Regions from separate parts of the Staphylococcus sp. FSL K6-0223 genome, predicted to be linked through region 1. Evidence: a T-box and tRNA genes for the amino acid it is inferred to sense, from the RefSeq annotation. Region 1 holds a T-box; the other holds one or more tRNA genes.
What was found. The T-box of region 1 lies ahead of MHI13_RS11715 (valine--tRNA ligase). A T-box ahead of a tRNA ligase gene usually reads a tRNA of that ligase, here a tRNA-Val.

Region 1 (7,130 bases):
ATTGGTTAACAATCATCATAGTAACTGTACTTTTATTAGTCTTAGCATTATTAATAGCTTATTTCTTTAAGAAAATAGCTCAAGTTAATTCGGAAACAGCTATTTTAAGTGTAATTCCAGGTGCATTAAGCCAAATGTTAATTATGGCTGAGGAAGATAAGAAAGCTAATATTTTAGTTGTAAGTTTAACTCAAACATCTCGTATAATATTTGTGGTTATATTAGTTCCGTTGATATCATATTTTTTCCAAGATTCCCATAATACCACTGGGGAACATGTAAGCAAAGCTCCAGCATTGACACATGCTCTTGATTTTTGGCAAATAATCATAATATTTTTAGCTGTAGCAATAGTTTATTTCTTGATGGCGAAAATTAACTTTCCTACTAAACAATTGTTAGCTCCTATATTTGTCTTAATTGTTTGGAATATGACTACAAATTTAAATTTCACTTTAGATAATTGGTTACTCGCATCTGCGCAAGTGATTTATATGATACGTATAGGCCTTCAAATTGCTCATCTACTTAATGATTTAAAAGGTCGTATCGCAGTAGCAATAGCTTTTCAGAATATAATGTTAATTATTTCGGCTTTTATAATGGTGGTTATCATTCATCTTTTCACGCATAATTCAATTAATGAATTATTCTTAGGTGCAGCCCCAGGAGGTATGAGTCAAATAGTTTTAGTAGCTATAGCTACTGGTGCTGATGTAGCAATGATTTCAAGTTATCACATCTTTAGAATTTTCTTCATTCTTTTCTTAGTTGCACCTGTGATTAATTACTTTCTAAAATTTAGAGCGAAATCTCGTTAAATAAATAATAAAACGCATTTCCTAAGTTAATAGGAAATGCGTTTATTTCTATCTAAGAATGACTCGGTTTAACAGGGCATCCTTCAAGATGTGAATCGTATATTCCTGCAGCCTCAAGAAATGAAAATACAGTGACAGGACCTAAAAATTTAAAACCATATTTTTTTAAATCTTTAGAAAGTTGTGTAGCTCTATCATCTACTGTTTTACGATCTCTGGGTTTTTTATAACCCATATTAATAGGTTGATGATTAACATATGACCAAAGAAAATCACTAAAACTTTTATAATCTTTTTCAATTTGTAAGTAACCTCGTGCTTGGCTAACAATAGCTTCTAACTTTTTTCTATTATGAACTATATTAGGAAATTCCATTAGGCGATCAATATCTTTATCAGACATTTTGGCAACCTTTTTTGGTTCGAAGTTATAGAATGCTTCTTCATAGGATTCTTTTTTCTTTAAGATAGTAAGCCATGATAAACCGGCATGTTGGGATTCTAAGGCGATTAACTTAAAAAGTTCTTTACTATCATATAAAGGTTGACCCCAAAAATTATCATGATATTCTAAATAAGTTTCATCTTTAGTACCAAAGGCGCACTCATTCATAAATTTTACCTCCAATACATTGACTTATTGATGTATCCATTATACTATAAATAAGTAAATGAATATAATGATAGGGAAGAGTAAATTCTAATCATTTCAAAGAGAGCATATGTTTGGTGTGAATATGTAGATGATTTTAATTGAAGGTAGCCCAAAATGAAACTTTCACTGAACAAATATTCAGTAGGTGAAAGCGTGTGAGAGCGTTAATCTTATACTTAAGTGCTCGAAGAATAAAGTATGTTTATGTTAAAAGGCTTTATTTTTCTTGAATATAGGTGGTACCACGGAACATCCGTCCTATTTTTAGGGTGGATGTTTTTTTATTTTATTAGGAGGTTTTTACATGGAAATGAAACCGAAATACGACCCAAGAGAAGTAGAAGCTGGTCGTTATGAAGAATGGGTAAAAAATGGTTATTTTAAACCATCAGAAGATAAATCGAAAGATACATATACTATTGTTATTCCGCCGCCAAATGTGACGGGAAAATTACATTTAGGACATGCGTGGGACACAACGTTACAAGATATAATTACTCGTATGAAGAGAATGCAAGGATACGATACTTTGTATCTTCCAGGTATGGATCATGCTGGGATAGCTACACAAGCGAAAGTAGAAGCAAAATTAAATGAACAAGGTATTTCAAGACATGAATTAGGTCGAGAAAAATTTCTAGAACAAGCTTGGGATTGGAAAGAGGAATACGCTTCATTTATTAGACAACAATGGGCTAAACTAGGCTTAGGATTGGATTATAGTAGAGAGCGTTTTACTCTTGATGACGGTCTAAGTAAAGCTGTTAGAAAAGTATTTGTTGATTTATATAACAAGGATATAATTTATAGAGGCGAAAGAATTATTAACTGGGATCCTCAAGCTAGAACGGCTTTATCTGACATTGAAGTTATTCATGAAGATGTGCAAGGTGCATTTTATCACTTTAAATATCCTTACGCAGACGGTGAAGGTTATATTGAAATTGCGACTACCCGTCCCGAGACAATGTTAGGTGATACAGCGATTGTTGTTAACCCTAACGATGAACGTTATAAAGATGTTATTGGTAAAAAAGTAATTTTACCAATTGTTGGTAGAGAATTGCCTATCTTAGCTGATGAATATGTTGATATAGAATTTGGTTCAGGTGCAATGAAAGTCACACCTGCGCATGATCCAAACGACTTTGAAATTGGGCAAAGACATGATTTAGAAAATATCATCGTAATGGATGAATACGGTAAAATGAATGAGAGATCTGGTAAATATGAAGGTATGGATCGTTTCGAATGTCGTAAACAACTTGTTCAAGATTTAAAAGATCAAGATTTAGTTATTAAAATCGAAGAGCATACGCATTCTGTAGGTCACTCAGAAAGAACAGGTGCAATCGTCGAACCTTATTTATCAACACAATGGTTTGTTAAAATGAAACCTTTAGCTCAAAGAGCACTAGATAATCAAAAAACAGACGACAGAATTGATTTCTTCCCAGGTCGTTTCGAAAACACATTTAATCGTTGGATGGAAGAAATAAGAGATTGGACTATTTCTCGTCAATTATGGTGGGGACATCAGATTCCTGCTTGGTATCATAAAGAAACTGGTGAAATCTACGTAGGGGAAGAAGCACCAAATGACATTGACAATTGGGAGCAAGATGCTGATGTATTAGATACTTGGTTCTCAAGTGCTTTATGGCCATTTTCTACTTTAGGTTGGCCAGATACTGAATCTGAAGACTTTAAACGTTATTATCCAACGAATGCTTTAGTTACTGGTTATGACATTATTTTCTTCTGGGTAGCAAGAATGATATTCCAAGGATTAGAATTCACAGATAGAAGACCATTTAATGATGTTTTACTACACGGTTTAGTAAGAGCTGAAGATGGACGTAAAATGAGTAAGTCATTAGGTAATGGTGTAGACCCTATGGATGTAATTGATGAATATGGTGCAGATAGCTTGAGATACTTCTTAGCTACTGGTTCATCACCAGGTCATGACTTACGCTATTCGACTGAAAAAGTTGAATCTGTATGGAATTTTATAAACAAAATTTGGAACGCTGCGCGCTTTAGTTTAATGAATATTGGTGAAGAGTTTAAAGTAGAAGATATCGATTTATCTGGAAACTTATCGCTGGCTGATAAATGGATTTTAACTCGCCTAAATGAAACAATTAAAACCGTAACAGATTTAAGTGACAAATATGAGTTTGGTGAAGTAGGGCGTGCGCTTTATAACTTTATTTGGGACGAATTCTGTGATTGGTATATTGAAATGAGTAAGATACCAATGAATGGTGATGATGAAGCTCAGAAACAAACTACACGTTCAGTGTTAAGTTATGTTCTTGATAAAATTATGAAGATGTTACATCCATTTATGCCTTTTGTTACAGAAACAATCTGGCAAAGTTTACCTCATGAAGGTGAAACTATAGTTAACGCAGATTGGCCAACTGTTAACTCTGAATATATGTTTGACGAAAGTAAGCAAACAATGCAGCAACTTGTTGAAATCATTAAATCTGTTCGTCAATCAAGAGTTGAAGTGAATACGCCACTTTCTAAATCAATACCAATTTTAATTCAAACTAAAGATGATAACGTTAAGCAAACATTGAAAGATAATGCGAGTTATTTACACAAATTCTGTAACCCAAGCGAACTCACTATTGATACAGAAGTTGAAATTCCTGAAAAAGCTATGACATCAGTAGTTGTAGCGGGTAAAGTTGTGTTACCGCTTGAAGGACTTATTGATATGGATAAAGAAATCGCTCGCTTAGAAAAAGAACTAGATAAACTTCAAAGTGAATTAGATAGAGTAGACAAAAAATTATCAAACGAAAACTTTGTAAATAAAGCACCTGAGAAAATAATTAATGAAGAAAAAGAAAAACAACAACATTATCAAGAGAAGTATAATGGTGTTAAATCACGAATTGAACAATTAAAAGCATAGGAGTATGATCATGAATTACCTAGACAGCTTGTATTGGATACATGAAAGATCGAAATTTGGTATTAAACCAGGTGTCAAACGTATGGAATGGATGTTAGAACAATTTAATAATCCTCAAGATAAAATTAGAGGTATACATGTTGGCGGCACCAATGGTAAAGGGTCTACGGTAGCATATCTAAGAACTGCTTTGGTTGAAAATGGTTATGATGTCGGAACCTTTACATCTCCGTTTATAGAAAGTTTTAATGAACGCATTAGTTTAAATGGCACACCAATTACTAATGATGAAATTGTAGATTTAGTTGAGCGTGTTAAGCCAGTTAGTGAAGCTTTAGAAAATGAAACAGAACTTGGTGGAGCAACAGAGTTCGAAATTATTACTACTATGATGTTCCTTTACTTCGGTGAAATCCATCCAGTTGATTTCGTTATCATAGAAGCTGGTTTAGGAATTAAACACGATTCAACAAATGTATTTAAACCAATTTTATCAATTTTAACTAGTATTGGATTGGATCATACTGATATTCTTGGGTCAACTTATCTAGATATAGCAAAAGATAAATCAGCAATAATTAAACCATATACACCAGTTATCTATGCTGTGAAAAACGATGAAGCTCTTAAGTATGTGAGAGACTATGCTTTAGAACAAAACGCTAAACCAATTGAGTTAGATAGAGAAGTAACAATCATTTCACAAGATGATGAGTTTACTTACCGATATAAAGATTATGAACTAGAAACTATTATTTTAAATATGATGGGTGAACATCAGAAAGAAAATGCTTCCTTAGCAATTACGGCGCTTATTGAACTTAATGAAGCGGATATTATTGATTTAGATTTTAATAAGATGATTGATGGTATTGAATCTGTAAATTGGACTGGACGTATTGAACAAGTGAAAGAACAGCCGCTTATGGTTATCGATGGTGCACATAATAATGAAAGTGTAGAAGCTTTAATCGATACTATTAAACATTACTATGGTAGAGATAAAATTGATGTACTCTTCTCAGCAATTAAAGGCAAACCAATTAATTCGATGATTCATAATTTAAGTGAAATTGCCTCGCAGTTTTATTTAGCGGATTTCGATTTTCCTAAAGCTTTAACTAAAGAAGAAATTGCTGATGAAACTAATTTAGATAATGTAGAACTTGTAGAAGATTATGTACAGTTTATTGAAAATTACACTGGTGAAGGTTTAATCATCACGGGTAGTTTGTATTTTATAAGCGAAATAAAAGCAAAAATTAAATTTAACTAAATTAAGAAAGAGTAAAATGAGTAGTTATACTAACTTGTTTTACTCTTTTTTTATATGAAAGCCATTAAAATATGGAAATTAAACATAGCCAATAAATAAGTACTCCAATGATAAAATTTCTCTAATTATGCAACTATTTACATTCAAAAGAAATTACTTATAATTATTTTAAAGGAGGATGATAAATGGCTTTACTGGCTTATTCATGTAGTGTGATATTTAGTTTTTTATACCAATTTAGTCACAAGGGTACATTAAAATTTAATTATTTCTTTTCAAGATCCGTTTGTGATCATTGTAATCAAAATGTTAAGCCTTATGACTTATTACCGATTATGAGCTACATATTACTAAAAGGGCGCGCTCGCTGTTGTCACAAGAAATTACAAATATATTATTTGATAGGGGAAGTTTTAGCGCTTATACCAATATTTTTGTATTACTTTTCACATGGTAATATCAATTTTTCTCATTTCTTATTAACTTTTCTTTTTTTACTCAGTTTCTCTATATACGATATTAACAATCTATCGATCGACATAAGATTGTCCTCAATCTATGTTATAGTAGCCTTCTTTTGTTCACATTTATATCTTCATACTTTTATAATTACTTTTTTACTTTCCCAATTGCTATATCTAATTCTACGCAAATATATAGGTTACGGAGATATCGTAATTTTTAACATGCTGTCTTTATTCTTACCTTTAAATTTTCTTATTTATTTATGTATGTTTACTTTTATTTTTGGCGGTTTTATATCCATTTTTATAAAACTTTTGATTAATAAAGATTTAAAATATATTCCATTAATTCCTTTTGTCTTCCTCTCTTTCATTTTCACTTCGCTTTTCTATAATGATTTAAATATTGTATTAGGAGGAACATATTATTGAAAATAAATGAAATGGCAATTTCCGAGAAACCTAGAGAGCGTCTTATGAATTACGGTGCAAAAAGCTTATCAAATGTGGAATTGCTGGCAATACTTATTAATACTGGTAGAAAAGGCTTCTCTAGCATAGATATTGCTAATGAACTTATAAAAAGTCATCATTCTATTAGAGATTTAAAAAAATTATCTATCAATGATTTATTAAAAGTAAAAGGGATTGGATTGTATAAAGCAATTATATTGCAAGCAGCTTTTGAGTTAGGAGAAAGGCTAAATGCATCAAGCACGATAGATAAAGTTAAAATTACTCATCCGAGTGACGTGGCTGATTTGATGATGTCTTCTATGAAAGATTTAGATCAGGAACATTTTTTAGTATTATTACTTAATTCAAAAAATATCGTTATAAAACAATCTTGGATCTTTAAAGGAACACTAAATAGTTCAATTATTCATCCACGTGAGGTATTTAATATTGCAATTAGAGAATCCTCTAATGCTATCATTATTGTGCACAACCATCCTTCAGGTGATGTAACACCTTCTAG
Region 2 (7,130 bases), on a different contig from region 1:
ATCTGATGCAAGGTTAAGCAGCGAATGTGGAGCCGTAGCGAAAGCGAGTCTGAATAGGGCGTTGAGTATTTGGTCGTAGACCCGAAACCAGGTGATCTACCCTTGGTCAGGTTGAAGTTCAGGTAACACTGAATGGAGGACCGAACCGACTTACGTTGAAAAGTGAGCGGATGAACTGAGGGTAGCGGAGAAATTCCAATCGAACTTGGAGATAGCTGGTTCTCTCCGAAATAGCTTTAGGGCTAGCCTCAAGTGATGATTATTGGAGGTAGAGCACTGTTTGGACGAGGGGCCCCTCTCGGGTTACCGAATTCAGACAAACTCCGAATGCCAATTAATTTAACTTGGGAGTCAGAACATGGGTGATAAGGTCCGTGTTCGAAAGGGAAACAGCCCAGACCACCAGCTAAGGTCCCAAAATATATGTTAAGTGGAAAAGGATGTGGCGTTGCCCAGACAACTAGGATGTTGGCTTAGAAGCAGCCATCATTTAAAGAGTGCGTAATAGCTCACTAGTCGAGTGACACTGCGCCGAAAATGTACCGGGGCTAAACATATTACCGAAGCTGTGGATTGTCCTTTGGACAATGGTAGGAGAGCGTTCTAAGGGCGTTGAAGCATGATCGCAAGGACATGTGGAGCGCTTAGAAGTGAGAATGCCGGTGTGAGTAGCGAAAGACGGGTGAGAATCCCGTCCACCGATTGACTAAGGTTTCCAGAGGAAGGCTCGTCCGCTCTGGGTTAGTCGGGTCCTAAGCTGAGGCCGACAGGCGTAGGCGATGGATAACAGGTTGATATTCCTGTACCACCTAATATCGTTTTAATCGATGGGGGGACGCAGTAGGATAGGCGAAGCGTGCTGTTGGAGTGCACGTCCAAGCAGTAAGGCTGAGTGTTAGGCAAATCCGGCACTCGTTAGGCTGAGCTGTGATGGGGAGAGGAAATTGTTTCCTCGAGTCGTTGATTTCACACTGCCGAGAAAAGCCTCTAGATAGATAACAGGTGCCCGTACCGCAAACCGACACAGGTAGTCAAGATGAGAATTCTAAGGTGAGCGAGCGAACTCTCGTTAAGGAACTCGGCAAAATGACCCCGTAACTTCGGGAGAAGGGGTGCTCTTTAGGGTGCAAGCCCAGAAGAGCCGCAGTGAATAGGCCCAAGCGACTGTTTATCAAAAACACAGGTCTCTGCTAAACCGTAAGGTGATGTATAGGGGCTGACGCCTGCCCGGTGCTGGAAGGTTAAGAGGAGTGGTTAGCTTCTGCGAAGCTACGAATCGAAGCCCCAGTAAACGGCGGCCGTAACTATAACGGTCCTAAGGTAGCGAAATTCCTTGTCGGGTAAGTTCCGACCCGCACGAAAGGCGTAACGATTTGGGCACTGTCTCAACGAGAGACTCGGTGAAATCATAGTACCTGTGAAGATGCAGGTTACCCGCGACAGGACGGAAAGACCCCGTGGAGCTTTACTGTAGCCTGATATTGAAATTCGGCACAGCTTGTACAGGATAGGTAGGAGCCTTTGAAACGTGAGCGCTAGCTTACGTGGAGGCGTTGGTGGGATACTACCCTAGCTGTGTTGGCTTTCTAACCCGCACCACTTATCGTGGTGGGAGACAGTGTCAGGCGGGCAGTTTGACTGGGGCGGTCGCCTCCTAAAAGGTAACGGAGGCGCTCAAAGGTTCCCTCAGAATGGTTGGAAATCATTCATAGAGTGTAAAGGCATAAGGGAGCTTGACTGCGAGACCTACAAGTCGAGCAGGGTCGAAAGACGGACTTAGTGATCCGGTGGTTCCGCATGGAAGGGCCATCGCTCAACGGATAAAAGCTACCCCGGGGATAACAGGCTTATCTCCCCCAAGAGTTCACATCGACGGGGAGGTTTGGCACCTCGATGTCGGCTCATCGCATCCTGGGGCTGTAGTCGGTCCCAAGGGTTGGGCTGTTCGCCCATTAAAGCGGTACGCGAGCTGGGTTCAGAACGTCGTGAGACAGTTCGGTCCCTATCCGTCGTGGGCGTAGGAAATTTGAGAGGAGCTGTCCTTAGTACGAGAGGACCGGGATGGACATACCTCTGGTGTACCAGTTGTCGTGCCAACGGCATAGCTGGGTAGCTATGTATGGACGGGATAAGTGCTGAAAGCATCTAAGCATGAAGCCCCCCTCAAGATGAGATTTCCCAACTTCGGTTATAAGATCCCTCGAAGATGACGAGGTTAATAGGTTCGAGGTGGAAGCGTGGCGACACGTGGAGCTGACGAATACTAATCGATCGAAGACTTAATCAATATTAAAATGTTTTGCGACGCAAAATCATTACTTACTATCTAGTTTTGAATGTATAACACATTCATTTGTCTGGTGACAATGGCAAGGAGGTCACACCTGTTCCCATGCCGAACACAGAAGTTAAGCTCCTTAGCGCCGATGGTAGTCGGGCTTACGTCCCGCTAGAGTAGGACGTTGCCAGGCAATATATACTTGGAGAATTAGCTCAGCTGGGAGAGCATCTGCCTTACAAGCAGAGGGTCGGCGGTTCGAACCCGTCATTCTCCACCATTTATAACAATTAAATTTGCCGGCCTAGCTCAATTGGTAGAGCAACTGACTTGTAATCAGTAGGTTGGGGGTTCAAGTCCTCTGGCCGGCACCATCTATAGAGCCATTAGCTCAGTTGGTAGAGCATCTGACTTTTAATCAGAGGGTCAGAGGTTCGAATCCTCTATGGCTCACCATTAGATACGCGGGTGTGGCGGAATTGGCAGACGCACTAGACTTAGGATCTAGCGCCTTCACGGCGTGGGGGTTCGACTCCCTTCACCCGCATATGCGGAAGTAGTTCAGTGGTAGAACACCACCTTGCCAAGGTGGGGGTCGCGGGTTCGAATCCCGTCTTCCGCTCCATTATAACTGTGCCGGGGTGGCGGAACTGGCAGACGCACAGGACTTAAAATCCTGCGGTGAGAGATCACCGTACCGGTTCGATTCCGGTCCTCGGCACCATCTTTTATATTGTATGCGCCCGTAGCTCAACTGGATAGAGCGTTTGACTACGGATCAAAAGGTTATGGGTTCGACTCCTATCGGGCGCGCTTATTCTACGGGAAGTAGCTCAGCTTGGTAGAGCACTTGGTTTGGGACCAAGGGGTCGTAGGTTCGAATCCTGTCTTCCCGATAGTACATATTAATTTTGGGGGCTTAGCTCAGCTGGGAGAGCGCCTGCTTTGCACGCAGGAGGTCAGCGGTTCGATCCCGCTAGTCTCCACCATTATTAATTTACAAACTACATAACGGCGGTGTAGCTCAGCTGGCTAGAGCGTACGGTTCATACCCGTGAGGTCGGGGGTTCGATCCCCTCCACCGCCACTACTTATTAGTTGTAGAATTATATTTAGGACCTTTAGCTCAGTTGGTTAGAGCTAACGGCTCATAACCGTTCGGTCGCAGGTTCGAGTCCTGCAAGGTCCATATAATTTTGGAGGAATACCCAAGTCCGGCTGAAGGGATCGGTCTTGAAAACCGACAGGAGCTTAACGGCTCGCGGGGGTTCGAATCCCTCTTCCTCCGTTTTATAAATGGTCCCGTAGTGTAGCGGTTAACACGCCTGCCTGTCACGCAGGAGATCGCGGGTTCGATTCCCGTCGGGACCGCCATTTTTAATTAATTTAATAGCGATTTACCTATAAATAATGGAGGAATACCCAAGTCCGGCTGAAGGGATCGGTCTTGAAAACCGACAGGGCCTTAACGGGCCGCGGGGGTTCGAATCCCTCTTCCTCCGCCATTATTATTATCGCGGGATGGAGCAGTTCGGTAGCTCGTCGGGCTCATAACCCGAAGGTCGGTGGTTCAAATCCGCCTCCCGCAATATTTTCTTTATAGGTCTCGTAGTGTAGCGGTTAACACGCCTGCCTGTCACGCAGGAGATCGCGGGTTCGATTCCCGTCGAGACCGCCATTACGATATATTTATTATGGTTCAGTAGCTCAGTTGGTAGAGCAATGGATTGAAGCTCCATGTGTCGGCAGTTCGACTCTGTCCTGAACCATTTAGCACGCCGGCCTAGCTCAATTGGTAGAGCAACTGACTTGTAATCAGTAGGTTGGGGGTTCAAGTCCTCTGGCCGGCACCATCTCTTGGAGGGGTAGCGAAGTGGCTAAACGCGGCGGACTGTAAATCCGCTCCTTCGGGTTCGGCAGTTCGAATCTGCCCCCCTCCACCATCTAAATAGGGGCATAGTTCAACGGTAGAATAGAGGTCTCCAAAACCTTTGATGTGGGTTCGATTCCTACTGCCCCTGCCATGGCGGTTGTGGCGAAGTGGTTAACGCATCGGATTGTGGTTCCGACATTCGAGGGTTCGATTCCCTTCAACCGCCCTTATTATTAATGGGCTATAGCCAAGCGGTAAGGCAACGGACTTTGACTCCGTCACGCGCTGGTTCGAATCCAGCTAGCCCAGTTATTGGCGGCATAGCCAAGTGGTAAGGCAGAGGTCTGCAAAACCTTTATCACCGGTTCAAATCCGGTTGCCGCCTCCAGGATTAAGCGGGAGTAGTTCAACTTTTAGAACACATTCCTTCCCGGAATGAGATATAGGTGCAAGTCCTATCTTCCGCTCCATTAATTTATATCATGCGGGAGTAGTTCAACTCTTAGAACACGTTCCTTCCCGGAACGAGGTATAGGTGTAAGTCCTATCTTCCGCTCCATTAATTTTTATATGCGGGAGTAGTTCAACTCTTAGAACACATTCCTTCCCGGAATGAGATATAGGTGCAAATCCTATCTTCCGCTCCATATAATTTAATATTAAGCGGGAGTAGTTCAACTTTTAGAACACGTTCCTTCCCGGAACGAGGTATAGGTGTAAGTCCTATCTTCCGCTCCATAATATGCTTCCAGAGGGAAGTTTTTTATTTATCTATTGAGCCGGTGTGGCGGAATTGGCAGACGCGCGGGACTCAAAATCCCGTTCCTTTTTGGAGTGTCGGTTCGATCCCGACCACCGGTATAATTTTATATTCTTTTAGGAACTTTTAGAGTGAGAATGTTGTTAAATCAACGTTTTCACTCTTTTTTTTAATACTATAATAAATACGAATATGATTATCAGAACTTAATGTGTTAAAGAAGATATTAACCTGAAAAATAAAAAAATACTAAAACACCCTTAAATTTTTACTTTTTCTAAATTTAGTTATTGTTAATCATACTTATCTATAATACTATTAATCTAATGCAATTGTTGGAGGTACATCATGAGTCAATCTCAATTTAGTGGAAAATCATTTTTTAATAATATATTAAATGCTGTAGGGGCGGGGGTAGTTGTTGCTCTATTACCTAATGCATTATTAGGTGAATTGCTCAAGTTATTTAAAGAAGGAAATCACTTATTAGAAACTATATTCCAATTAGTAACTGTTATTCAATCATTTATGGCTTTTATAATAGGTGTGTTAGCGGCGCATCAATTTAAATTTAAAGGAGCAGGAGCTGCAATGATAGGAACTTCTGCTATATTAGGTTCTGGAGCTATACAGTTTAGTAATGGTGGCATAGCTTTAAAAGGGATAGGAGATATTATTAATGTCATTATTGTGGTCGTTATCGCTTGTGCCATTTATATGTTTCTTGAGGGTAAACTTGGTTCATTTGAAATGATTATACTACCGGTATTAGTACCCGTAGTTAGTGGAGCGATAGGATTAATGACACTCCCATATGTTCAAATCATTACTAAATCTATTGGTAGACTCATTAATGGTTTTACAGAATTAAACCCATTATTAATGTCTATCCTTATATGTGTGACATTTTCTTTATTGATGGTTACACCTATTTCTCTCGTAGCGATAGCTACTGCTATAAGTTTAACTGGTTTAGGTAGTGGTGCTGCGAATATGGGTATTGTTGCAGCATGTGTAACGTTTTTATTTGGATCACTAAGAGTCAATTCAATCGGTGTCAATTTGGTCCTATTAATTGGTGCAGCTAAAATGATGATACCTGTCTATTTGAAGAACTTAATTATTGCTATTCCCTTAACACTAAATGGGATTATTTGTGGTATAGTAGCGTATCTTTTAAATATTAAGGGGACACCATTGTCAGCTGGTTTTGGTTATACAGGTCTAGTTGGACCGATTAATGCGCTTAATCGAATGTCTGGTGATACGTCTTTCAATATTATTTTATTGATAATTGGTTATTTTGTTGTTCCATTTATTGGTGCGTTTATTATACATCATTTATGCAAAAGATTTATTCATTCATATAGCGATGAAATCTATAAATTCGAAATACCAAAAGAATAAATTATTATATGCATGAGAGCGATGTTTCATGGTAGTATCTATTGAAACATTGCTTATTTTTTTATCTTTCTTCAAAATTAAATTGCATTATTATAAGTAATTATGTATAATAATGTATATTTATTTAGGAGGGCTCATAAAGTATGTACAAAATTATTAAAATTCTTATAGTCATTACACTACTTTTAGGCTCTGCAATTACATATATAAATCCAATTGCTAGTGCTGAAGAAGATTCTAATTGGAACAAGATTAAACAACGTGGTGAACTTCGTGTTGGATTATCTGCTGATTATGCACCTTTAGAATTTGAAAAAATAAAAAATGGTAAAACTGATTATGCAGGTGTCGATATTGAGCTAGCGAAGAAAATAGCCAAAGATAATCATTTGAAGTTAAAAATTATTAATATGCAATTCGATAGTTTATTAGGGGCATTAAAAACTGGAAAAATTGATGTCATTATATCTGGTATGACTACAACACCGGAAAGAAAAAAGGAAGTAGATTTTACCGAGCCGTATATGATGACAAATAATGTAATGTTAGTTAAAAAATCAGATAAAAATAAATATAAAGATTTGAAAGATTTCACAGGTAAGAAAATTGCTGCTCAAAAAGGAACTGATCAAGAGAAAATAGCTCATAATGAAATAAAAGATAGTCAAGTATCCTCTCTAAATCGATTACCTGAGTCAATTTTAGCTCTTAAAAGTGGTAAAGTTGTAGGAACAATTGTTGAAAAACCAGTAGGAGAAGCGTATTTAAAACAAAATCCTGAATTAGAATTCGCTGATGTAAAATTTAATGAA

Region 2: it encodes a tRNA-Val, which carries the amino acid that the T-box ahead of MHI13_RS11715 (valine--tRNA ligase) is inferred to sense. The anticodon was not compared.

Annotation. Positions count from the first base shown of each region.
Region 1 is NZ_JBBOYX010000002.1:144,447-151,576, forward strand. Features, by position in the region: gene MHI13_RS11705 (AbrB family transcriptional regulator) at 1-821, shown strand, start outside; gene MHI13_RS11710 (DNA-3-methyladenine glycosylase I) at 874-1,434, opposite strand; T-box leader at 1,493-1,740, shown strand; gene MHI13_RS11715 (valine--tRNA ligase) at 1,781-4,411, shown strand; gene MHI13_RS11720 (bifunctional folylpolyglutamate synthase/dihydrofolate synthase) at 4,422-5,687, shown strand; gene MHI13_RS11725 (prepilin peptidase) at 5,873-6,583, shown strand; gene radC (RadC family protein) at 6,580-7,130, shown strand, end outside.
Region 2 is NZ_JBBOYX010000003.1:28,733-35,862, reverse strand. Features, by position in the region: rRNA gene MHI13_RS17380 (23S ribosomal RNA) at 1-2,287, shown strand, start outside; rRNA gene rrf (5S ribosomal RNA) at 2,357-2,471, shown strand; tRNA gene MHI13_RS17370 (tRNA-Val) at 2,483-2,558, shown strand; tRNA gene MHI13_RS17365 (tRNA-Thr) at 2,577-2,652, shown strand; tRNA gene MHI13_RS17360 (tRNA-Lys) at 2,659-2,734, shown strand; tRNA gene MHI13_RS17355 (tRNA-Leu) at 2,743-2,825, shown strand; tRNA gene MHI13_RS17350 (tRNA-Gly) at 2,829-2,903, shown strand; tRNA gene MHI13_RS17345 (tRNA-Leu) at 2,914-3,002, shown strand; tRNA gene MHI13_RS17340 (tRNA-Arg) at 3,018-3,091, shown strand; tRNA gene MHI13_RS17335 (tRNA-Pro) at 3,101-3,174, shown strand; tRNA gene MHI13_RS17330 (tRNA-Ala) at 3,192-3,267, shown strand; tRNA gene MHI13_RS17325 (tRNA-Met) at 3,292-3,365, shown strand; tRNA gene MHI13_RS17320 (tRNA-Ile) at 3,394-3,467, shown strand; tRNA gene MHI13_RS17315 (tRNA-Ser) at 3,477-3,566, shown strand; tRNA gene MHI13_RS17310 (tRNA-Asp) at 3,577-3,652, shown strand; tRNA gene MHI13_RS17305 (tRNA-Ser) at 3,691-3,783, shown strand; tRNA gene MHI13_RS17300 (tRNA-Met) at 3,794-3,867, shown strand; tRNA gene MHI13_RS17295 (tRNA-Asp) at 3,881-3,956, shown strand; tRNA gene MHI13_RS17290 (tRNA-Phe) at 3,975-4,047, shown strand; tRNA gene MHI13_RS17285 (tRNA-Thr) at 4,056-4,131, shown strand; tRNA gene MHI13_RS17280 (tRNA-Tyr) at 4,138-4,221, shown strand; tRNA gene MHI13_RS17275 (tRNA-Trp) at 4,229-4,302, shown strand; tRNA gene MHI13_RS17270 (tRNA-His) at 4,305-4,377, shown strand; tRNA gene MHI13_RS17265 (tRNA-Gln) at 4,389-4,460, shown strand; tRNA gene MHI13_RS17260 (tRNA-Cys) at 4,466-4,539, shown strand; tRNA gene MHI13_RS17255 (tRNA-Gly) at 4,547-4,621, shown strand; tRNA gene MHI13_RS17250 (tRNA-Gly) at 4,636-4,710, shown strand; tRNA gene MHI13_RS17245 (tRNA-Gly) at 4,724-4,798, shown strand; tRNA gene MHI13_RS17240 (tRNA-Gly) at 4,815-4,889, shown strand; tRNA gene MHI13_RS17235 (tRNA-Leu) at 4,930-5,012, shown strand; gene MHI13_RS17230 (PTS transporter subunit IIC) at 5,260-6,318, shown strand; gene MHI13_RS17225 (ABC transporter substrate-binding protein/permease) at 6,462-7,130, shown strand, end outside.